2 regions of the Desulfitibacter alkalitolerans DSM 16504 genome follow, and region 1 is predicted to be linked to the other one. Evidence: a T-box and tRNA genes for the amino acid it is inferred to sense, from the RefSeq annotation. Region 1 holds a T-box; the other holds one or more tRNA genes.
The links. The T-box of region 1 lies ahead of K364_RS0108415 (valine--tRNA ligase). A T-box ahead of a tRNA ligase gene usually reads a tRNA of that ligase, here a tRNA-Val.
Positions count from the first base shown of each region.

Region 2: it has a tRNA-Val gene. The T-box ahead of K364_RS0108415 (valine--tRNA ligase) is inferred to sense a tRNA for this amino acid. The anticodon was not compared.

Region 1 is NZ_KK211100.1:528,481-541,093, reverse strand. Features, by position in the region: gene lon (endopeptidase La) at 1-82, shown strand, start outside; gene yihA (ribosome biogenesis GTP-binding protein YihA/YsxC) at 69-659, shown strand; gene K364_RS0108435 (PP2C family protein-serine/threonine phosphatase) at 662-1,828, opposite strand; gene K364_RS0108430 (DMT family transporter) at 1,825-2,724, opposite strand; gene K364_RS23295 (hypothetical protein) at 2,883-3,290, shown strand; gene meaB (methylmalonyl Co-A mutase-associated GTPase MeaB) at 3,347-4,318, shown strand; T-box leader at 4,327-4,536, shown strand; gene K364_RS0108415 (valine--tRNA ligase) at 4,626-7,271, shown strand; gene K364_RS0108410 (bifunctional folylpolyglutamate synthase/dihydrofolate synthase) at 7,288-8,595, shown strand; gene K364_RS0108400 (redox-sensing transcriptional repressor Rex) at 8,691-9,323, shown strand; gene K364_RS0108395 (Maf family protein) at 9,407-9,988, shown strand; gene radC (RadC family protein) at 10,028-10,687, shown strand; gene K364_RS0108385 (rod shape-determining protein) at 10,786-11,832, shown strand; gene mreC (rod shape-determining protein MreC) at 11,851-12,613, shown strand, end outside.
Region 2 is NZ_KK211100.1:406,888-419,500, forward strand. Features, by position in the region: gene K364_RS0107735 (TadA family conjugal transfer-associated ATPase) at 1-905, opposite strand, end outside; gene K364_RS0107740 (CpaE/TadZ family protein) at 909-2,114, opposite strand; gene cpaB (Flp pilus assembly protein CpaB) at 2,123-2,818, opposite strand; gene K364_RS0107750 (TadE/TadG family type IV pilus assembly protein) at 2,831-3,214, opposite strand; gene K364_RS0107755 (A24 family peptidase) at 3,233-3,772, opposite strand; gene K364_RS23195 (Flp family type IVb pilin) at 3,916-4,092, opposite strand; gene K364_RS0107765 (response regulator) at 4,213-4,860, opposite strand; gene K364_RS0107770 (sensor histidine kinase) at 4,867-5,997, opposite strand; gene K364_RS0107775 (ribonuclease HI family protein) at 6,019-6,417, opposite strand; gene K364_RS0107780 (zinc ribbon domain-containing protein) at 6,435-7,139, opposite strand; gene K364_RS0107785 (Nif3-like dinuclear metal center hexameric protein) at 7,201-8,319, opposite strand; gene K364_RS0107790 (tRNA (adenine(22)-N(1))-methyltransferase) at 8,310-9,002, opposite strand; tRNA gene K364_RS0107795 (tRNA-Val) at 9,185-9,260, opposite strand; tRNA gene K364_RS0107800 (tRNA-Glu) at 9,281-9,356, opposite strand; tRNA gene K364_RS0107805 (tRNA-Ile) at 9,389-9,463, opposite strand; tRNA gene K364_RS0107810 (tRNA-Asn) at 9,471-9,545, opposite strand; gene rpoD (RNA polymerase sigma factor RpoD) at 9,651-10,736, opposite strand; gene dnaG (DNA primase) at 10,780-12,585, opposite strand.

The DNA.
Region 1 (12,613 bases):
TATGGACGAAGTCCTATCCCTTGCTCTATTAGAAGCATCAACAGAAAAAGCAGCTAAAGAGGGAGAAAATGAAGGTAAATAGTGCTAGTTATATAGGAAGTGCTGTAAAAAAGGAACAGTATCCTTTAGGTGAAAAACCGGAGGTTGCATTTGTAGGAAGATCTAATGTAGGTAAGTCATCCCTTATTAATACTCTGGTGAACAGGAAGGGACTTGTAAAGACCAGCGGAAAACCTGGCAAAACCCGTACCATTAATTTCTTTGATGTAAATGGTGAACTTAATATGGTTGACCTTCCAGGGTATGGATATGCTGCTGTATCTGGAGGTATTAAAGAACAGTGGGCGGGATTTATAGAGGAGTACTTAAAGAAAAGGGAAGAATTAAGGCTGGTTATACAGCTTATAGACATTCGTCATGAGCCTACAGTCCTTGATGTGCAAATGCATTCATGGCTGCAGAGCTCTGGAATATCCTATTTGCTGGTTGCCACAAAAGCTGATAAAATAGCCAGGGGAAAGTGGGCAAAACATTTAAGTGATATAAAGAAAAAACTGTTACTGCCAACTAACTTCAAGATTATACCCTTTTCATCAGCAAATGGTGAAGGAAAGGCAGATGTATGGAAGGTCATAATGGATCATATAAAAACTCCGTGATTTCAACGGAGTTTTTGCTTTCTTTTTATTACAATAAGGTTTCTATCATCACTTGGTGCTTCCTGACTAACAGCTTCAATATATTTAATAATGGAATTAATTGTATCATTGGCACTTAAATCCTTTAATTCCTCAAGCTTGGCATAAAGTTTTTCAATTGAAAGCTGCTGGTCCCTTGCAATGTTAATCTCAAAAAAACCATCTGTAAACATGCTAAGCTTACCTCCTACAGGGAAGGAAGCAACAGCTTCTTCATAATGAATGTCTTTGAAGATGCCTATGGGCAGGGTGGTGGTTTTGTTAAGGATGTGGCTGGCAGAATCACTCTGTAAAATTGGTTCAGGGTGCCCACCATTTACTATTCGTATTTTCCAGTTTTTAGTATCAATAATCAAATATAAGGCTGTAATAAAACTGTCACTATCTGTAAGAGAGAAAAAGTCCATCAGTCCATAGTTTAATGATTTAATTAATCCCTTGGGTGAGTTCCACAAGTGTTTATTCTGAAAAAGTCTGTCCTTTAACACCATGCTTTTCATTGCGGCAGAAACACCATGTCCGGAAATATCTGCCATAAAAATGCCAAGATTATGCTCATCTATTTCCATAAAATAATAAAAATCACCACCAATTTCAATGCTGGGCTCATAAAAAACAGCAATGTCTAATGAAGCCATATCTGGAACAGATTGTGGAAGGAGGCTTTCCTGTAAATATTTTGCCATGGCAAGCTCTTCCTTTAACAACTTAAAATGATTTTCCAGGTCATCATAGAGTGATTTTGTAAGAAGCAGAGACTTAACCCTTGTAATAAGCTCAATTCTATCCACAGGCTTGGTGAGAAAATCATCTGCGCCTACTTCTATTCCCTTGATTTTATTCTCCTTATCGTTTAATGCTGTAATTAGTATGACCGGTAAAAACCTGGTTTCTGGATTGTTTTTTATTGTTGCACAAACATCAAAACCATTTATTTCAGGCATCATTATGTCTAATAGGACTAAATCAGGCCTGTGCTTTGAAACCTTTTCTAAAGCCTGAGAACCGTTAACTGCGCTGATAAGCTCATAATTCTCATTGGCAGCTGTCAAAAAGGCCTCTAATAGACTTAGATTCATTGTATCGTCATCAACTATTAGTATTTTATTTTTCTTAGGAAGCTTTTTCATGTATCAACTCCTCCCTGGACTTTGTGATTAACTTCCTGTGTCTCCCCTTTAAATTCAACTAGCAGAATACCCATGAGCATAAGAACAGCACCTAGGAGGTGTCTGGTGGTAAAAATCTCTTCCAGAAGCATATAGGCAAATAAAGCAGCAAAAACAGGCTCAGTGGTTATAATAATAATGGTTCGTGTGGGTGTGGTAAATTTTTGGGCCCAGGTTTGTATCATGAATGCCAGACATGTAGCAGGAATTGCACAAACAAGCAAGGCTATTATTATTGCTGAGGTCATGGTTACTGATGGGGTTTCCAGTGTAAGTGAGCATATTAGGCTTAAAAAGGCTACAACAAAAATTTGCATGGCTACCAACGGTATAGTATCAAACTGCGGAGAATATTTTCCCAGGAGTAGGATATAGACTGCAAAACAAATAGCGCCAAACAATGTTATTATGTCTCCAATGTTATAGGTTAAGGTACTGTCCACAGAAAGAAAGAATAAGCCTGCGGCTGCCAATATCGCTCCAGCTATGCTGTACATACCCGGCAGTTTTTTTGTAAATATTGTAGCAAAAAGAGGCACAAAAACTACTGCCAGACCTGTAATAAATCCAGAATTAGATGCAGTTGTATACTGCAGACCTATTGTTTGAGAGCTATAGCCAAGAAATAGAAAAAAACCTATTATTGTACCAATTTTTAGTAAAGGCCCGTCAAACTTGATTTTGTAGAAGATACATATAATAATCATGAAGATTCCTGCAATCAAAAATCGATAAGCATTAAATGTAAATGGTTGAATATCATCAAGAGCATTTTTTACCACTACAAAAGTCAAACCCCATATTGCTGCTACAACTAACAAAAGAAAATCTGCTTTTACCTGTCTAGTAATTACCATTTAAACGCTCCTTTTTACATGTTAACCTAGGTTCAATTTTTTCATATAGTTATTTAAAAAGTCAAGAAAAAGAATTATTATATATCCTCCATGGGCATAAAATTTATTAAATCATTTTGACAGCCAATAATTTTCACACTAACAGAGGAGGGATCCCCTTGTGTAAAAGGATAAAGCTTAGCCTTATTATTATGTGGATGGCCACTATTATTTTCGGTACTTTAATTTTACTGCTCCAACTGCCCCTTGAGGAAGGATACATTCATTTAGCTGCATGGAATAATGTCCTGTGGAGTATTTTACTAGTAGGGTTGGGTGTTTTAGGATATATTTTGGGAGATTGGAAGAACCTGCCCATGTATGCCAGTACAGCTTTATTATATCAACTACCTTTTGCTCTATTGTATTTAATTTTTGGCGTAATGCCCTTAGAAATTGGAACTGATTTTTTAACCAAAACTTTTTTGGGGATAGGGGCTGGAGTTTGTGGTTCTAATCTAAAGAGGCTTAATATTATAGAAAAAAGAAGCGAGAAGCTCAAAAAGAAATACTCAGTAAAAATATAATTAAAAAATAATATATGTTACAATAAATAAAGTAATTGAGCATAGGTGGTGAACACATGAAAATAGTAGATTCTTTGCTGCAGGGTAACGTTAGAGCCCTAGCTAAGGCCATAACTGCTGTTGAAAACGGTCTGCCCGAAGCAGAAGAAATTTTAACTGCTTTGTTTCCCTATACAGGGAAGGCTCATGTTATAGGAGTTACAGGGTCTCCCGGTGCCGGCAAAAGCTCCATGGTGGATTGTATGATAGCATACTACAGAAAATTGGGGAAAACTGTAGGTGTTGTTGCTGTGGATCCAACAAGCCCCTTTACTGGTGGTGCCCTTCTAGGAGACAGGATTAGAATGCAGGAGCATTTCTTGGATGATGATGTTTTCATAAGAAGTATGGGTAGTAGAGGTGGTTTGGGAGGCCTGTCTCAGGGTGCAAAAAATGCTGTAAGGCTTCTAGATGCCTTTGGCAAGGATATTGTAATTGTTGAAACTGTTGGTGTGGGACAATCTGAAGTGGAGATAATGAATGTAGCTCAAACAACCCTTGTAGTCCTTACTCCCAATGCAGGGGATACTATACAGGTACTAAAAGCCGGAGTTATGGAAATAGCTGATATTTTTGTAATAAACAAGTCAGACTTAGATGGTGCACATACAGTCAAAATAGAAGTAGAGGCATTTCTGCACCTTAAAGAAAAGCTTAAAGACAAAGATGAGTGGGATATTCCTGTTATGCCAGTTGTATCAATTAAAAATCAAGGCATTGACAGCTTATGTACCAGTATAGAAAAACATAAAGCCCATCTATTTAGTACCGACAAATGGCTAGAAGAGCAAAAGCTAAGATTGAGTAGAGAAGTTCAGGACATGGCGGCCCTAAAAATTAGAGAACATATTTTCAATGAACTTAAAAATAATGCCCAATGGGAACAATTACTGGACAAGCTCTACAGTAAATCCTTGGGTCCCTATGAGGTAGTAGACTATATTCTTGACAATTTTTTTAATTCTGTATATGATAACAGATATAAATAAAGAGTAGAAATTTGTCAATGATAGGGAGTAGTATTTATTTTTTAAGCTTCTACAGAGAATTGGTCCTCTGGCTGAAAGACCATGAAGCTAGTAATAAAGAAGTCACCCTGGAGACTAAATACTGAAATCAGTAAGTATTTTCGGGTCAGTCCGTTATCGCTGGGTAAGTGTCATTTAATATGAAATTAAGGTGGTACCGCGAAGCTTTCGTCCTTAAAAGAGGATGAAGGCTTTTTTTGGCACCTTTTACATACCTGGTGTTTACTAGAATTACTTAAAAGAGCTTTGAAAATAGGAGGAAGATTTAATGCAAAAAACACTAGATACTAAATATGATCCTAAACAGGTTGAGGAGAAATGGTATACCCATTGGGAGCAAAGTGGGTATTTTCATCAGGAACCCCAAAAAGATAAAGACCCATACTGTATAGTAATGCCCCCTCCAAATGTCACAGGCTCTTTACACCTGGGCCATGCTCTCAATAATACACTGCAGGACATCCTAATAAGGTTTAAAAGAATGCAGGGCTATAATACTCTCTGGCTCCCTGGAACTGATCATGCAGGTATTGCCACCCAGGCCAGGGTTGAAGAGCATATTTCCAAGGAAGGTTTGGACAAGTATCAGTTAGGCAGGGAAAGATTCCTGGAAAGGGTATGGGATTGGAAGCATGAATATGGAAATACAATTACTAGACAATTAAGGCTGTTGGGTGCTTCCTGTGATTGGCAGAGAGAAAGGTTTACAATGGATGATGGATGCTCAAAGGCAGTTCTGGAGGTTTTTGTACGCCTTTATGAGAAGGACTTGATATATAAGGGTAACTATATTGTAAATTGGTGTCCTAAATGCAAGACTACAATTTCAGATATTGAGGTTGAGCATAAGGATTTACAGGGAAAGATATATCATATTGCCTATCCCTTTGCCGATGGCAGTGGGCATGTGGTGGTTGCAACAACTAGACCTGAAACAATGCTTGGGGATACTGCTGTAGCAGTTCATCCAGAGGATGAACGTTATAGTGCTTATATTGGCAAAAATGTAATCCTACCGCTGATGAATAGGGAGATTCCAATTGTTGCAGATACCTATGTAGATCCTGCATTTGGTTCGGGTGCTGTGAAAATAACTCCAGCCCATGACCCAAATGACTTTGAAGTAGCCTTAAGACATGACTTGCCCCATGTTGTTGTCATAGGCAAGGACGCATTAATGACTGAGGAAGCAGGCCCCTATAAGGGAATGGATAGATATGATTGTAGAAAGCAGATAGTTGAAGACCTGGCTAAAGAAGGGTACCTAATTAACATTGAAGAGCATGAGCATGCAGTAGGTCAATGCTATCGTTGTGATACTGTTATAGAACCCCTGGTATCCCCTCAATGGTTTGTAAAAATGAAGCCTTTAGCCGAGCCGGCAATGGAAGCTGCCAGAGCTGGCCAGGTGAAATTTGTGCCAGAGAGGTTTACCAAGATCTATCTTGGATGGCTGGAAAACATTCGTGACTGGTGTATCTCTAGGCAGCTGTGGTGGGGACATAGAATTCCAGTATGGTACTGTGATGAGTGCGGCAAGGAAATATGCAGCCGTACAGAACCTGCAAGCTGTGGTGATTGTGGTGGAAGCCTAACCCAGGATCCAGATGTGCTGGATACGTGGTTTAGTTCAGCCTTGTGGCCCTTTTCAACACTAGGATGGCCTGAAGCCACTGAGGATTTAAAGCATTTCTATCCCACAAGTGTACTGGTTACTGGAAGAGACATTATTTTCTTTTGGGTGGCCAGGATGCTGTTTATGGGAATCGAGTTCATGGAGGAAGTGCCCTTTGATGATGTTTTTATACATGGTCTAGTATTGGACAGTCAAGGCAGAAAAATGAGTAAAAGTCTAGGCAATGGTGTTGATCCAATAGAGGTTATAGACAAATATGGTGCAGACACCCTCAGGTTTATGCTTATAACTGGAAACACTCCCGGAAATGATTTAAGATTTCATTTTGAAAGACTAGACGGGGCAAGAAATTTTGCTAATAAGATCTGGAATGCCTCTAGATTTGCCCTGATGAACCTGGAAGACTATGACCCAAAGCAGACTAACGGCAGCAGTAACTACACCCTTGCAGACAAGTGGATTTTAACTCGTTATCAGGAAATAGTAAATAGGGTAACTGAGTCCATGGAAAAATATGAATTAGGGGAAGCCGGCAGGAATATTTATGAGTTTATCTGGAATGAGCTATGTGATTGGTATATAGAAATAGTTAAGCCCCGATTATTTGGAAAAGCTAGTATTGAGAGCAAAAGGACTGCCCAGGAGGTCTTGAATAAAACATTATCAGGTGCAATACAGCTGCTCCATCCCTTAATGCCCTTTATTACAGAAGAAATCTGGAATCACCTTCCCGGCAAGGATGGTAGTATTATGCTGTCAGACTGGCCAGAGGTTAGAGATGTTAATGACAAGTCAGATGTTGCAAAAATGCAGCTGTTAATGGAAATTATCAGGGGAATTAGAAATATACGCAATGAGATGAACGTACCTCCTGGCAAAAAGGCAGAAGCTATGATACTTATTAAATCTCCTGAGGCCAGGGCTGCCCTTGAGGGTAACCTGTCATACATTGAAACCCTTGCAGGGGCTGCTCCAATAAACATAATGGATAATGTGGAAGAAAAGCCCCAGAAAGCTGCTGCAGTTGTTGCCTATGAAGTGGAAGTATATGTACCCCTGGAAGGCTTAATTGATATACATGTTGAAATAAAACGCCTGGAAAAGGAAATGGCGAATATCAGCAAGGATTTGGAAAGGGTTACTAAAAAGCTTGGCAACGGGGAATTCCTGAGCAAGGCTCCAGATGAGGTAATAAATAAGGAAAGGGATAAGGAAAAAGAACTTACAGCAAAATATCAAGGTCTTAAGGAAAGACTATCAATATTTCAGCGAGGATAGGAGAGTTTGATACTAGATGAATTATCAGGAAGCTCTTGATTATTTGAGGAATTTAACTACATTTGGCATGAATTTTGGCCTTGATCGGATTAAAAAACTCATGGAGCTGCTTGGAGACCCTCACAAGAACTTAAAGGTTGTCCATATAGGTGGTACAAATGGTAAAGGGTCTACGGCTTCCATGTTAAGTGCAGTTCTCGCTGAAAGTGGATATAAGGTGGGCTTGTTCACCTCGCCACATATCCACTCATATAGGGAAAGATTTAGAATAAATGGAGAAATGATAAGCCGTCATGAAGTAACTGCTTTAATTACCATGATAAAGCCTCTCTTAGAAAAAATGGTTGAAGAAGGTTACGAGCATCCAACAGAGTTTGAAGTAAATACTGCAATGGCGTTTCAGTATTTTTACCAGGAGAATGTGGATATACTAGTGTTAGAGGTAGGTCTGGGTGGTGAAATAGATTCTACAAATGTCATAGATAATCCATTATTATCAATTATTACAAATGTGGCAATGGACCATATGGATTATCTTGGTGATACAATTAAAGAAATTGCCACGGTAAAGTCTGGAATTATTAAAAAAAACAGACCCATCATTACTGGTTCAGACAAACCAGAGGCTCTGGAAGCTATTGAAAAAAGAAGTAAACTATGTGTCAGCCCATTGTATATACTTGGCAGGGATTTTAATTACCAAACAGATGCTTTAAGCAAAAAAGGCTCCATTTTTTCTGTTGCAGGATTAAAGGCTAGCTATGGAAAAATTAATCTGCCCTTGCTTGGAGAGCATCAGGGTAAAAACCTTGCCTTAGCTGTAAGTGCAGTAGAACTGCTGCAGGAGATGGGATATTCCAAAATTACCAAAGCTTCAATATTTGCAGGCTTAAAAAAGGTTGTCTGGAATGCGCGCCTGGAAATATTTAGGCAGGAGCCGCTGATAATAATAGATGTAGCTCACAATGTGGATGGAATAATTACCTTAAAGGAAGCTGTAAAGAGTATTTTTCCAGAATATAAGTTAACCCTGGTAATAGGAATGCTTGCTGACAAGGAAAGAGAAAAGGTAGTTGAAATAATAGCGCCTTTAGCAGAGAAAATAGTAGTAACTAAGCCTTTAAGTCCACGGGCCGGAAACTGGGAAGAGTTAAAGATATTAGCACAAAAGTATTGCCCCGAGGTCTTATTGGAACCCAATATAGGATCTGCACTAGAATTGGCGTTAAGTAGCATCCACCCAGCTCAGGAGGAAATGATTATTGTTACAGGATCTTTTTATATGGTTAGCGAGGCTAGAAAATGGCTGCAGGAAAATGTATAAAACTTGTACCTTAGTGCACAAACATCTGATATAATAAATGTGACAGATGGTACAAATAGAAAAATGGCTGTAAAAAAGGGGGGCATGTTGGCCGCATGAAAGCTTTAAAAATACCAGAAGCAACAGTAAGTAGATTGTCAGTTTATTCTCGATTTTTATTTCAAATTGACAAAAAGGGCATTATTACTATATCCTCAGGTGATATTGCTCAAGGAGTTGGGGTTAGTCCAGCCCAGGTTAGAAAGGATCTGGCTTATTTTGGGGAGTTTGGCACAAGGGGTGTAGGTTACAACGTAAAGGATTTGCATAATAATATTCTAAAAATCCTAGGACTTAATAAACGGTGGAAGGTTGTCCTGGTAGGTGCAGGCAATCTTGGGTCAGCACTATGCATCTATGGTGGTTTCAAAGAAAGGGGATTCGATATAGTAGGCATTTTTGATAATAATCCCAAAAAGGTTGGCTTTAAAGTAAATGATTTAGAAATCATGCCCATGGATGCATTGCCAGAAGTAATAAAAGAAAATCAAGTTAAGATAGGCATTATTACAGTACCTAGTGAATATGCACAAGATGTTGCAAACCTTCTTATTGAAAATAATGTAACTACCCTATTAAACTTTGCACCAAAGGTTCTTTCTGTGCCAAGGGGTGTTATTGTAAGAACTGTTGATCTATCAGTCAACCTGGAAATACTAACCTTTAATATTACTAATCAGAAAAGGTAAGAAGAATAAAAGGGGAAACACCCCTTTTTTTTGACCATTTTTTATACCATTTTTTAGAATATTATGCAGGATGGTGACATTTTATGGCGAAATTAATATTAGCTTCAGCCTCCCCAAGAAGACGAGAGCTGCTCAGACAAATAGGAGTAAGCTTTGAGATTTTTCCAAGTGAGGTTGATGAAAATATATCTATTAATGACCCAATGGAATATGTAGAGGATTTGTCTTATAAGAAGGCGTTATGGGTAGCAGAGAGGGTATCAAAGGGAGTTATTCTAGCTGCTGATACAATAGTAGTTCATAAGGGGGAGATTCTAGGTAAACCAACGGGGTGGAAAGATGCAAGAGCCATGTTAGAAAAACTAAGTGGAGATACCCATGATGTGATAACTGGAATCGTATTACTTGATATGGAAGGAACGAAAAAACAGGTTTTAGACCACTGCATTACTAAGGTTCAATTTAAGGAGCTGACAAAAGAAACTATTGATAATTATGTTGCCACCGGTGAGCCCATGGACAAGGCTGGTTCATATGCAATTCAAGGTTACGGGGCAGTGTTAGTTGAAGAAATCCAGGGTGATTACTTTAACGTTGTGGGTTTGCCTATATCCAAACTGGTAGATTACCTGCCAGTATTTAATATTAAGGTTTTTGGGGGTTGATCTTTAGTGAGTGAAGAATACCGACTGACGGTAAAGGAAATGCCTGAGGATACTCGACCCAGAGAGCGTTTACTACAAAAGGGAGCCGCAGCATTAAACTCTAGTGAGCTTCTGGCAATTCTGATAAGGACAGGAAATAGAAAAGAAACAGCTATTGATATGGCTAATAGGATTTTGCATCATTGTAGTGGTTTAAAGGGACTAGCCAATATATCTATAGAAGAACTTAGCGGTTTTCAGGGGATAGGTTTGGCAAAGAGTGCCCAGATCAAAGCAGCAATTGAGCTTGGACACAGAATATATAAGGAAGCAGGTATGGCGGCTAAACCTAAAATCACAAGTCCATTAGATGTGGTTGATTTGGTCATGGAAATGCAGTTTTTGGATAAGGAGCATTTCCGGGTGATCAGCTTAAGTACAAAAAACCACGTTATTGGTATAGATGAAATTTCCATTGGAAGCTTAAATAGCTCCATTGTTCACCCAAGAGAGGTTTTTAAAAAAGCCCTTGAAAAAAGTGCGGCTTCGGTAATATTGGCCCATAATCACCCAAGTGGTGACCCTGAGCCCAGCAGAGAAGACATACAGGTAACCAACAGGCTTGTTAAAGCAGGGGAAATATTGGGAATAGAAGTTCTTGACCATATTATTATTGGGGCGAAAAGGTACAAGAGCTTAAAAGAATTATCGATAATTTAGTCCCAAATCTTACCCCTTGATAGCAGATTCAATGCTATACTATAATTGTCTGTAGCAAATAATCTAGAGCAGCCTAACTTGGAGAGGAGTAAATATACATGTTTTTTGCAAAAGATCTAGGAATAGACTTGGGTACAGCCAATACGCTTGTTCATTTACGTGGAAAAGGTATTATATGCACAGAGCCTTCTGTTGTAGCTATTCAAAGAGAGACAGGAGCAGTTTTGGCAGTTGGAGAAGAAGCCAAGAAAATGATTGGTAGAACACCAGGTAACATTGTTGCCATTAGACCCATGAAGGATGGCGTTATTGCTGATTTTGACATAACATCAGCCATGCTTCGATATTTTATCAACAAGGCATTAAACAGAAAGGGCAGAAGCACCATTGTAAGACCCAGAGTGGTGGTTTGTATTCCTTCAGGTATTACTGCTGTTGAAGAAAGGGCAGTGAGAGAAGCTGCAATGCAGGCAGGAGCCAAAGAGGTTTATTTAATAGAAGAACCAATGGCTGCAGCCATTGGAGCCGGGCTTCCGGTTCATGAGCCTACCGGCAATATGGTTGTTGATATTGGTGGAGGTACTACGGAGGTAGCTATTATTTCGTTAGGTGGTATAGTTACATCCAGGTCCATTCGTATTGGTGGAGACGAAATGGATGATGCAATTGTTCAGCATATTAAAAGAAACTATAACCTCATGATTGGTGAAAGAACAGCAGAAGAATTAAAGATACAAGTAGGAGCAGCATATTTCCCACCACATGACGGTGAGGGAAGGGCTAACATGGTAGTTCCCGTAAGGGGTAGGGATTTAGTGGCAGGCCTCCCAAAGACTATTGATATAACAGCAAAAGAAATTAAGGATGCATTAAATGAACCTGTAACAGCCATTATTGAGGCTATTAAGGTATGCCTGGAAAAAACCCCGCCAGAGCTTGCGGCAGATATTATGGATAGAGGTATAGTCATGGCTGGGGGCGGTTCTCTCTTATGGGGACTAGACGCACTAGTCAGCCGTGAAACAGGTATGCCTGTTCACCTGGCTGAAGAACCATTATCGGCTGTTGCCAATGGAACTGGAAAGGTATTAGAGAATATTGAGATGCTTAAGAGAGTATTAATACCTAATAAAAAACTGGGTTAGAGATGTAGGTGTGTGTAAATGGCGCGTAAGATTTCCAGAAAAAAAAGTATAATTGCAGGCGTTATGCTTGTAGTTATACTCCTTGCTGGTATTAGATTTACTGCAACAACCAACAGGACACAGTTGACCCAACTAGAAATTATTCTTCGTGATTTTATAGCCCCGCTGTATAGCGGGGTTATGCAGGTTTCTAGTACAATAGTGAATGTAAGCAATAGTATAACCCTATACAATGAACTTTTGGAAGAAAATAGATATTTAAAAGAGCAGGTTAGGCATTTATCCTTGCAAAACAGCACAATGGAAGAATACCGTTTGGAAAATCAACGGCTTTCTAATCTTTTAGGTTTTAAAGAGACCCATGGAGATCAACTAAATCTGGTTGCTGCAAAGGTGATAGGCAGAAATCTAGGCAATTGGTTTGATACAATTATTATAAATAAGGGCACAAATCATGGTATTAGAGTTAACATGGCGGTTATTAATCATCAGGGCCTGGTGGGTAGAGTAGTTGCCACTTCAAGAAACACTGCTGAGATAATGCTTTTATCAGATAGAGAAAGTGCTGTTGGCTCAATGGTTCAAAGAAGCAGAACTCTTGGAGTGGTTGAATCCACTACTACTGGAGATTATCCGTTGCAGATGATTCATATGACCCATGATGCCCCTGTGGACGTGGGTGATGTTATCATAACGTCCGGCTTAGGAGAAATTTTCCCAAAGGGATTGAAAATCGGTTATGTTGCTGAAGTAAAAATGGCACCTACAGGTCTTGTTAAAC
Region 2 (12,613 bases), 120 kb from region 1:
ACCACTCTGTTTGGTCTCATACGTAATGAGTTTCTTACAAGGTCACGAATGGTTATTGCTCCTGTACCCTCTATATTAGGAGGCCTGGTTTCTAAAGAGATGACATGTGGCTGGGAAAGCTGCAGCTCCGCAGCATCCTCAATGGTAACTATTCTCTCATCCTTCCCAATAAAGCTCGAAAGGCAGTTTAGGAGTGTAGTCTTGCCTGAGCCAGTACCCCCTGAAACTATAATGTTAAGCCTTGCCCTGACACATGCCTCTATAAACTTGGCCATCTCAGGGGTTAAGGTTCCAAACCTGATTAAATCTACAATTGTAAAGGGCTCCTTGGAAAACTTTCTAATGGTAATTGTGGGCCCAGTAAGGGCAAGGGGTGGAATAATACAGTTAACCCTGGAGCCATCAGACAGCCTTGCATCAACCATGGGCATGCTTTCATCTATTCTTCTGCCAATTGGTGAGACAATTTTTTCTATTATATGCATCACATGATCGTTATCACGAAACCTCACATTGGTTAATTCAAGCTTGCCCCTTCGCTCAATATAAACATTATCTGGTCCATTAACCATTATTTCTGTAATGGTTTCATCCTCCATGAGTTTTGTTATAGGTCCTAGACCATTTATTTCATCAAGCATGTCCTTTATTAGCTGCTGCTTTTCTGCCCTGGGCAAATATACCTTCTGCTCATCAATTAGCTCACTTATTTTTTCTTGAATATCCTTATCTGTTTTTTCCTTATCAGTTTCTACTTTTCCAAACTCCTTAATAATTTTTAAATGGAGCTCCCTTTTTAATTCCTGGTAGGCTTCTCTCTCTGAAGGCCCAGTATTTATTATACTGCCAAAGTCTTTTCGTTTAGTTGCTGTTGGACTATTCTCCAGCCTTTGCATCAAGGACATATGTTACACCCCTTGTATGGATAATATTCTATTTAACAGCCCTTTCTTTTGAGGAACCATTTTGGGCTTTTTCAAAACTGACCAGCTCAAAGCTTCTATTGACTGGGCTATCTTTGATGCAGGGTTACTGATCATGAAGGGAATACCCTTGTTTATGGAATCTACAACTAGCTTTTCTGAATGGGGAATTTCAAAATCCATATGCTTATCTAAGGTTCTTTCCACGTCCGGCACATTAAGCCCCCAGTCGCTGCTTGCCTTGTTTAAAACGAGCTTTACCTTGTCCAAATGCTGAAGGGATTCCAGTACCTCTAGTGACAACCTGGTATTTTTTATGGAAAGCAAATCCAGGGAGAGCATTAGATATACTGTCTGGGAAAAATCCATCACTGTAAGATTGAGATCGCTAAAGGAAGAAGCAGTATCAATGATTATGAAATCATAACCTTCCTTGAGGATTTTTAAAATGGTTTCAATATGGTCACCTGTAATTAGCTCTGAATACTCAGGCCTTGCAGGGGCTGGCAATATATCCACTTCTGAACCCGGGTGTTTCATCATGTAATTTTGAATCAGTTCTAAGTCAAACTCACCCTTTTCCTGTACCAGGTGACTAATGGTCCTCTTGGGCATCAAATTAAGCATTGCCGAAACATCACCAAACTGTACATCCAGATCCAGCAGGGCAACCTTTTTAGACGTTAATGTCTGCAGGCTAATGGCAAGATTTACAGCAAGGGTGGTCTTGCCTACTCCTCCCTTGGTGCTAAAGACTGTGATAATCTTGGGGTCATTTTTTGTATAGGTTTGCTCAAGGAGGGTTTTATTCTTCTTGCGGTGTTCCATCCGCCATACCTTTTTTATTGCCTGTACAAGTTCCTCTTCAGTAAAAGGCTTTGTAATATAGTCCTTGGCACCTGCCCTCATGGCCTTTTTCATGTACTCCATTTCAGCCTGTACAGTCATCATAATTACCGATATTTCCGGATAAAGGATGGTTAGCTGTTCAGTAGCCTCTAGACCATTAATATCCGGCATGTTTATATCCATAAGGACTATATCTGGCTGTCTGCTTTTTATTGTTTTCAGGGCTTCCTTTCCACTTGCAGCCTCACCTACTACCGTAATCTCATGGTCAAGAGACAGTAATCGCTTAACATTATCACGGGTTTCCTGGATATCATCAACTATCATTACTCTAATGGTCATATTAATACCTACCTTCCAAGTAATTCTTGCAGGTTTATATGGCCCTCGCCAACTCTTCCCTCTTCTCGAGGTGATCTGAGGAGCATTCTAATGTTACCTGCCTCTGAGGCTAACACAAGCTTGGGAGCATGGGCAGGATTTACCTGTAGGGTTATTGTCTGTTGTTCCCTGCCCTGATCCTGAATATTTCTTACCATCTGGGTTCCAAGTGCTAAAACTTCAATATTTTCCAAAACATAACTGGTCTGGGTGGTTTCATTAGTATTTATTGTAACCAGAATGTCAACCCTGTCCCCTGGTAGGATTAAATAGTTTAGCGCAGAGACCTGATTAATACCCAGGGTCAGTGCCCTCATGCCCGGGGCAAGGGCATAGGCCAGGCCTTCCTCAGTAGAGAATTGATCCATGATATGGGTGCTTAGGATTCCCTCACCTTTGGTCAGGGGCACCTTGTTAATTTTACCTGCAGCCATATCCATCTGCAATGTGGAATTGGGATGGGCATATTCTGCGGGAATCTTTTTCATTACCAGAAGATCCTTAGTTAACACCGTATCCTGTGGTATATTTACAGCGGCCACCACTACTTCAGTATATTCTGTTGTATCAAGCTCAGCTTTAATGTTTTCCAGATACAAATAAGCAACTGTTGCAGTGATAATACTGATTATAAGAGTTATTAGTAACAGCTTTTTGTTTATCATTTGCCTTCCCCTTTATTCAACCCTCATGGTGGCATCACCAGATACCCATTGAGGATTCCCAAATATTTGTGATATTACCGGCATGTAAATCTGTACGGGGTAAGATACCTTTACCGTTAGCTGACTGCCCCTGGTAGGGTTTAGTGGGCTTACTTCAATTTGTATATTTTCCTCACTCAACACACCCGCAGAGTCTTTTACCCTGGCTATAATGCTGTTAGCATCATTGCCAACTGCACCAAGCCTGGCTCCCTCTCTAGCTGCATGGTTGACAGTAAGGTACGTAAAGAACACCCTGGAGGTTTCAACCACTCCCCCAAGGAGCAGCAGGAAAACTGGCAGAACTAAGGCTAATTCAACCAGGGCCTGTCCCCTTTTGTTTCTGATCCACTTCATCTTTCATCACCTGACACTTTACCGAAATAGTAGTACAAGGATAGCTCCAACAAAGATGGCAATCCCATAGGGAAATGCATATTTCTCCTGCCCTTGAAATGTGTTATTTTCATTCACCTGTCTCCTAAAAACAGGTTCTGCTATGAACAAATACAGGTTGGCTGTTAATCTGCCAAGGACCTCTCTCCACATGCCCCTTTTGATAATAAGGGCTACAGCTATTACACCCCCTGTTAAAAAGGTTGCCAGCAGGGCCTCAAAGGCGAAGGTAAATCCCATTAAAGCACCTACAGTCATAAGAAGCTTAACATCCCCTGCACCTATCCCCCCCATGATAAAGGGCAGTATCAGTACTGCCAGAACTATGCCAATACCCTTAAGTGAGTCCACTAACCCTTCTACACCGTATAGGGTGCTGTTTAAGACTAACCCTATTACCAGGGCCGGGAAGGTTATTAAGTTGTAGATTTTCCTCTGTCTTATGTCTGTTATCAGGCAAAGGCTAAGAACAATTATAAGTATTGCATTTGTTATATTTGTTATATATGGGGCTTCCATAATAACCTTCCTTTCTTAGGGCCGTTTGTGTCCAAAATAGTTTCTTAAAAAGAAACCCTACTTTAGTAGGGGGTTTTGTTGGGTGGGGGATTATAGTCGGTTTAATTAAAAAAAATACTTTTTTAGAATAGCTAACTATTAATTTAGCTTCCTCCGGCAGGTAATTGATCAACTATTGCTTGGAAGACATCTCTAATCTGTGTACCCATGGTAGCCAAAAGACCTACAACCACTACTGCAATTAGCCCTAAAATCAAGCCATACTCAGTTAGACCCTGTCCATCTTCTTCCTTCCAGAACTTCTTCACTAGATTTAACATTATATATATACCTCCTTAAAATTTTCTTAACCATATTCTACATGGGAATCAAAAAAATGAGTATCCGGCAAGGTACCCATTTTCCTGTAAATGTAAGTCCTAAAATTAAAGACTATAGTCCTATATTAGCTTTTCCTTTATGGCCCAGATTGCCACTTGGACCCTGTCTCTTAAATCAAGCTTTCGAAGTATATTTGTTATATGATTTTTGACAGTTTTTTCACTAATATACAGGGCTGATGCAATTTCCTTGTTGCTCAAGCCTTTGGCCATAAGCTTGACCAGTTCTAGTTCTCTATCAGTTAATTCGTTGCCTTTAAAATCTCTGTTCTGCCTGCTTGCCAGGGTTGTGTAGCTATTTAGGACCTTGGCAGCTATCTGGGGATGTATGAAGGATTGACCCTTTTGTACATTTTTAATGGCATCTATTAATCTTTCAGTTTCCACATCCTTCAAAAAATAACCCTTGGCACCCGCTTTGAGGATTTGTAAAATTCTATCCTCTTCCTCACATACAGTAAGGGCTATTACTTCTGTGCCTGGAAGCATGTCCCGAATCCTCATACATGCCTCTATGCCATCTATTCCTGGCATGTTAATATCCATTACAACCACATCTGGTTTAACATCTTTAGCAATTTCAATAGCCTGGTCTCCGTCATTTGCCTTCCCTACAACCTGTATTGCATCATCAAAGGAAAGAATTTTCTCCAAGCCTTCAGTTATTAATGGATGATCATCAACCAGCAAAACCTTTATAGTTTTCAATGAATATCACCTCTCCTTCAACGGAATAACAGCTGAAATCCTAGTTCCACTATTTGGCGAGGAAACTATTTTTACATCCCCTCCAAGGAGTCTAGCCCATTCTCTCATTCCCTTTAATCCAAATCTATTTGATTGCAGACCTTCTTCAACATTGAAACCAACACCGTCATCTGATATTACTGCATTAATTTTAAGGGGAGCCCTTTCCATATTAACTCTTACCATGGATGCCTTTGAATGTTTCTTAACATTATTTATACATTCCTGAATAATTCTAAAGATTGCCACTTCTATTTCTGGTGCATAAATCTGCTCATTTCCAGAAAACTGAAAATCAACTTGAATACCATTCTTATCCTGGAAGTCCATGAGGAAACGTTTTAGTGCAGATATTAATCCAAGATCATCTAGATCCATGGGCCTTAAGTCAAAGAGTATTTTACGAATTTCTTCAAGGGTCTTTCGAGCAAAGCTTTTTAATTGTGACAGTTCTTCTGGAAGAACCTCCGGCCTCTTCTCCAAAATCTTTTCACAAAACTCTATCCGCAGCACTATATTTGCCAGGGACTGGGCGGGACCATCATGGATTCCCCTTGCTACCCGTCTTCTTTCTTCCTCTTGAGCCTTAATAACAGCAAGTCCTAATTCCTGCCAGTCTTGAATCTTACCAATTTCCTCCTGGATGGATTTTAAGTTGGAGCTTAGAAACTTCATTGCCACCCCAACCTGGGAAACAAGGGACTCGGCCTTCTCAACTGTTTGCTTCATTCTTTTATACTGCTGCTCAAGCTCGAATCTTTTTAGTTTGAAATGTTCTTCTTTTTCTCTTAGCAAGGCCAGCTGCACCTGTATGTCCTTGGCTGTTTCATAAGCAGACCTTATATCACTTTCTCCGAACTTATGAAAGTTCTTACTAACCTCGGCAAGCCTTAATCTGGCCTTTTTTTCTTTTTTTTCCCACCAGTCAACTTGTTCAACAATTTCAAGGGTGTCATTTTTTATTTTGAGCATGGCCGCCTCTGCCCTAACGCACTCCTGTCTAGCTTCTTCAGCTATTTCATAAAGCTGGTTCTTGCCTGTTTCTATCCTTGAAATAACATCCTTGAGAATCTTATCTATTATTCCAGACTCAATCATTAGCCTCACTCCCGAAATCTACTACTGACTGTCAAGTGCCATATTGGCTAGTTTATCTGCTTCCTTGTTCTGTTCTCTGGGAATGTGAATTGCTGCAAAATTTTTAAAGTTCCTGGTTAATGCTTTTACATTCTCGTATAGGGGTTTTAAGCCTTCATTTTTTACTCTATATTCTCCTGAAAGCTGTTTTACAAGGAGCTGACTATCAGCATATAGCTTTACCCCGGAAGCCCCTAGACCTACTGCTAACTCCAACCCCCTAATTACAGCCTTATACTCTGCAACATTATTTGTAGTTACACCAATATATTCGTTATCTTTCTTTAAAATTTGACCATCTAAATCATAAATTATCACACCAACTGCTGCTTTACCAGGGTTACCCCTGGATGCACCATCTGTATAGATTTTTATTTCCATTATTCCACCCCAACACATCACAAATTAATAACTAATATTCTACCACAGTTTTCACAAATCACCAACTTATTTCCAGTCTTGACTTCCCCCAAATCAACCTTAGAGATATCAATGTTGCAGCCCCCACATTTACCCCCTTTTACAAGGGCCAGCACATTGTTGCCAAGCTTTTTTGCATGTTTTAAATAGATTTCCAACAGACTATTATCTATTTCTTTTTCCATTTCCTTTATTTGTTTAGCTAATTCATTAAGATTAACCTTATCTATCTCCTTGCTTTGCTTGTATTTATTGATCTCATCTTGATAAGGTCTATATTCTTTCATCAGCTCTTGCTTTTTGTCCTCTAATTCCCTTTGTATTGAAGAAAACTCTTCATTTTCCCTAAGATATGTCTCTTCCGTATGTTTTTTATGACCACCTAGCTCATCCAGCTTTTTTTGCATTGATAACAGTTCCTTTGGATTTAGAACATTTCCCTCATAAAGCTGTTTTTCCAAGTCCTTTTCCTTTGCTTCAATATCTTTTATTAAAGCATTTATTTTTTTTACAAGCTTATTCTTTTCATCCATTAAACCTTTCAGTTCTTCTTTTTCTCTATTAATTTGTTCGATCCTTCCTTTCCACTCAAGCAGTTCTTCTTTTTTGGCAGTAGAGTTAACCTTTTCTTTTAGTTTAAAATATTCACCTCGTAGGTTTTGATATTCGTAAAGTTTTTTCATATTCACTAAAAGCACCTCCATAGGATAATAAATAACTAAAAGGATAGGGAAAACCCCTATCCTATATATAAGTCCATGGTTCATTATTTACTTTTGACACAATAACTTCCACATTGGCTTTTTGGTTCTGAAGCTCATTATCCAGATTGGAAGCAAAAATGGGTACTATCAACCTTTCAGTGATACCATGACCTGCATCAATAACACAAACACCCAGATTTTCCGCCTCCTGTGCCTGATGATAGCTTACATCTCCAGTTACAAATACCTGAGCACCTTTAATGGCAGCATTGTTTATTATAGTGCCACCAGAACCGCCACATACTCCAACTTTTTCAATCTTTTCCGGAAGTGAACCGGCTATCTTTAATACTGGGGCTTGTAAGCACTCCTTTAACATCTTTAAAAATTCATTTTTTGAAAGAGGATTAGTATAAATTCCAATTAAACCCAGGCCGTATTCCTCACCAGAATTGGCAAGTGGATAAAGATCATATGCTACCTCTTCGTAGGGATGTGCCTTTATTACTGCTTTTAGCACTTTATTCAGCAGTTTTTCAGGAACAATAGTCTCCAGGCGCATTTCCTCCACTTCCTCTATTTCTCCAGTCCTGCCTACATATGGACTGCTGCCCTCAAGTGGCTTAAAAGATCCTATTCCAGTTGTTCCAAAGGAGCAATGTGAATAATTCCCTATCCACCCTGCACCGGCATTGCCCATGGATAGTTTAACCTGTTCCACATGGGACATTGGCACAAAAACTACAAATTTAAAAAGCTTTTCAATACTCTCTACCTTTAAAATTTCTCCATGCCCTAAACCCAGCTTTTCAAAGAGCGCTTGATTAACTCCACCCCTACACAAGTCTAGATTGGTGTGGGCAGCATAGACGCTGATCTCATTTTGTATGAGTTTCTTTAAAACTGCCCCCATGGGATTGTCCCAAAGTATATTCTTTATAGGTTTGAATATTAATGGGTGATGGGAAATAATCATTCCTGCTCTAAGCTCAATAGCCTCATCCACTACCTGTTCGTTGACATCAAGGGAAACCAATATTTTATCTGTTTCTCCTTTGGGATTCCCCACTAAAAGACCAACGTTATCCCAGTCATAGGCTAGTTTTTTTGGGGCTATCTTTTCAATTGTCTGGACAATAGTGGCAACCTTTACAGACACGATACCAACACCTTTTCTAACATTTTTGCCTTTGCATTATAGTACTTCATTCTATCCTTGGCTGTTATCTTATTACTCTTATCAAGGTTATTAGCTATTTCTCTATATCGTTGAATTTTTCCTTCTAAAAGCATGGGAAATAGGGGATGTTTTTTTCTATATAATATTGGGCCAATTTCAATGAGTATATCATCAAAATCCTGAGAAACACCAGGCTCAGCAATAATAATTTCATAAAGCCTGTCATTTTCCATAACAAGGTCCTCATCAGCTATTGTTAAGCCTTTAGTATAGTGTAAATAGTTCCTTACTAATTCACACCCATTCATGGGCTGCAAAATTACTCTATTGACATTTTTCAGTAGGCTTGCTCCTCTTTTTAAGATTTCAATAATAGTCTTGCCTCCCATACCGGCTATGACTACAATATCAACCTTATCATTTAACACAGGCTCTAAACCATCACCCAATCGTAGATCTATGTACTTATCCAGCCCAAGTGTGGCAACATTATTCTTGGCCTTTAGATATGGACCACGATTTAATTCAACACCTATTACTTGCCAGGATAAACTATTTTGAATCAAGAATATTGGCAGTAAAGCATGGTCTGTTCCAACGTCTACAACATGAGAATTGGGTGTTATATATTTTGCAATTGTGGCAAGCCTATTGTTTAACATATTTTGCCTCCCATTTATACAAAATTGGTATTCTATTTAAATTCACCAAAACTTTCAGAATTCCTTGGTTTTTTTACAAAAACAATTCTCTTCTTTAATAATATCTAATTATATGAAAAAATATACAATTAATGGTTAATTAGAAAGCAAAAAACCTTGCATTGCAAGGTTTAATTTCAATATGGTGGGCGATGACGGGCTTGAACCGCCGACATCCTGCTTGTAAGGCAGGCGCTCTCCCAACTGAGCTAATCACCCATTTTTTTAGATGTTTAAATTGGTGACCCGTAGGGGATTCGAACCCCTGTTACCGGCGTGAAAGGCCGGTGTCTTAGACCCCTTGACCAACGGGCCGAATTAATTAATTTGCATTATTTACCTATTATTGGTGGGCCCACCTGGGATCGAACCAGGGACCGACCGGTTATGAGCCGGTGGCTCTACCGCTGAGCTATGGGCCCAATAAAATGGCTCCCCGGGCTGGGCTCGAACCAGCAACCACTCGGTTAACAGCCGAGTGCTCTACCATTGAGCTACCGAGGAACGCCCCTCAATACTGACAAAGTATAGTATAAAACATTCCAAATACGTTGTCAATAGTAATTTTTGTTACTACTCTATATTACTACTCTATATTACTACTCTATATTACTCTAGATAATCCTTAAGCTTTTTACTTCTACTTGGATGGCGAAGCTTTCGTAATGCTTTAGCTTCTATTTGCCTAATTCTTTCTCTAGTAACTCCAAATTCTTGCCCTACCTCTTCTAATGTTCTAGTTCTGCCATCATCCAAGCCAAAGCGAAGCCTTAATACCTTTTCTTCTCTAGGTGTTAATGTGTCTAATACATCCTCTAATTGCTCTCTAAGCAGGGTAAAAGAGGCTGCTTCTGCAGGTGCCAGTGCATCCTGATCCTCAATAAAATCACCCAAATGACTATCCTCTTCTTCACCAATGGGAGTTTCCAAAGAAACTGGTTCTTGAGCAATTTTTATTATCTCTCTAACCCTTTCCTCTGGAATATCCATTTCTACTGCTATCTCTTCTGGGCTTGGCTCTCTTCCTAACTCTTGCAGCAGCTGCCTGGATACCCTAATCAGTTTATTAATGGTTTCAACCATATGCACAGGAATTCTGATTGTTCTGGCCTGATCAGCAATTGACCTGGTTATTGCCTGACGAATCCACCACGTAGCATAGGTGCTAAACTTGAATCCTTTGCGATAGTCAAATTTCTCAACAGCCTTAATTAATCCTAAATTTCCCTCCTGTATTAAATCAAGGAACAACATGCCTCTTCCAACATAACGTTTGGCTATACTGACAACCAATCGAAGGTTTGCTTCAGCCAACTTGCGTTTTGCTTCAATGTCTCCCTGCTCTATTCTTATTGCTAGCTCTATTTCTTCATCTGCCGACAGCAAAGGAACTCTCCCTATTTCCTTTAAATACATTCGTACAGGATCATCTATTCCTATTCCCTCTGGAATAGACAAATCTATATCTATTTCAAGATCTTCCTTGTCGTCTTCCGCTTCTAACTGACCACTTTCAGGTATAACCTCAATTCCCATACTAGCTAAATGCTCATATATTTCATCTATTTGATCTGGGCTTAATTCTATACCTTGTAAAGTATCCATTATTTCTTTGTAGGTTAATATTCCACGTTTTTTCCCTATTTCTATGAGCTGCTTTATATTTTCTGTTTTCTTATCATCTTCTTTCACCATTGTCCCCCCTTCCATTAGGGTCATCATGCTTGAGCTTATGACTTTATTTTTTCCATTCTCGTTGGAGCTCAATTAAATTTAACACCAATGAGTCTACAACTTCCCTTTGCTCACATTCCTCTGCTGCTGAAATCTCTTTTTTAAGGCTTTCTATTTGGGTTTTATACCAGTTGTTCTTTATTATATAAACACAATCATTTATTGAATAAGTGTCTTCACTAGTGTTGAGTATTTCTGGTAAGAAACTCTGCAATTCCTCAGGTAGTGTAAGTATAAAAGCTTTAAAATTAAACCCATCACTAACCTTATTAGTTTCAATATATTTTATCAAACTTCTTATTATTAATCTAAACTTGGAAATCTGAAATAAGTGTAAACCCACAACTTCCTGAAACCAATCTATCTTTTGGGGATTTTCCATTATATACCTTACAATAAATCTTTCCACCCTGTATTGTATACTGTTCCCCAATAGATACTTTTCTTTGCTATTATTCCTTAGTGTTGCCTTTTTATCCCTATTGGCACCAATATTTTGCAGACTTTTGGAGTATTTTCCAATCTCTGCAGCTATTACTTGTTCAGTAACACCTAGTTTGCTGGAAATTAACCTTATATAGTATTCTCTTTCTACAAGACTGTCAATCTCTGTGAGATCTCTAATGATAAAATCAAGTACCTTTTTCTTACCTTCTATAGTGTCTAGGTTGTTTTTTTGTGCGGCAATTCTTAACTTATATTCAAGTAAATGGACTGCATCGTTTTTTATACAATGAACAAATCTTTCAGGGCCATGTTTTCTTATATAATCATCTGGATCACTTTTATCAGGTAAAGTAAGGATTTTAACCTTGCAGCCATTTTCGTGCAGGACAGATAGTCCTCTTAAAGCTGCCTCTTGGCCAGCTTCATCAGCATCATAGGCAATTACTACATTATCAGTATACCTTTTTAGCATTCTTGCTTGTTCTGCTGTAAATGCAGTACCTAATGATGCTACTGTATTTTTTATTCCCTTTTGATGGGCTGCAATAACATCCATGTATCCTTCTACCAATATAACCAGGTCTTTTCTTCTTACTTCATCTCTCGCAATGTTCATGCCATAAAGAAGCTTGCTTTTTTGAAATATTTTTGTCTCAGGACTATTAAGATATTTTGGAGCCTTTATTGTATCATCTATTATGCGACCCCCAAAGCCTATAATCAAGCCATTGAGGTTATATATAGGGAAAATAATCCTACCTCTAAAACGGTCATAATATCCTGAATTATTCCCGGTACTTGGACTTATCAAACCTACCTTCTCTAATTCAGATGGTGGCACATTCCTTTTTTTCATAAAACTTATTAATGAATCCCAATCATCTAATGAGTAGCCTATGCCAAACTCCATAATGATGTCAGATGAAATGCCACGGTTTTTTAAATATTCAAGGGCTTTTTTGCCTTTTGAGCTCTCCATAAGCATATAATGATAATATTTTTGTGCTAGAGAGTTTATTTCTATTAAAAAATTTTTTTCCTTATCTACCTTCTTGATTAATTTGTTATCTGTTAGCAAAATTCCTGCTTGTGATGCTAAAAATTCTGCAGCTTCAACAAAAGTATAATTCTCTGCTTTCATAAGAAAGGTGAAGACATTGCCTCCAGCACCACAGCCAAAGCAATAAAAAAGGCCTTTGGAAGGGTTAACTGAAAAGGATGGTGTTTTTTCACTATGAAAGGGGCATAGACCAATATAATTTTGTCCTTGCTGCTTTAATGATACATATCTGGATACAATTTGCTCTATGGAAACCCTTTCTAAAATTTCCTGAACCTTTTCCTCAGGAATAAAATTTTTCACCTTAAATCACCTGATTAATGAGTTTATA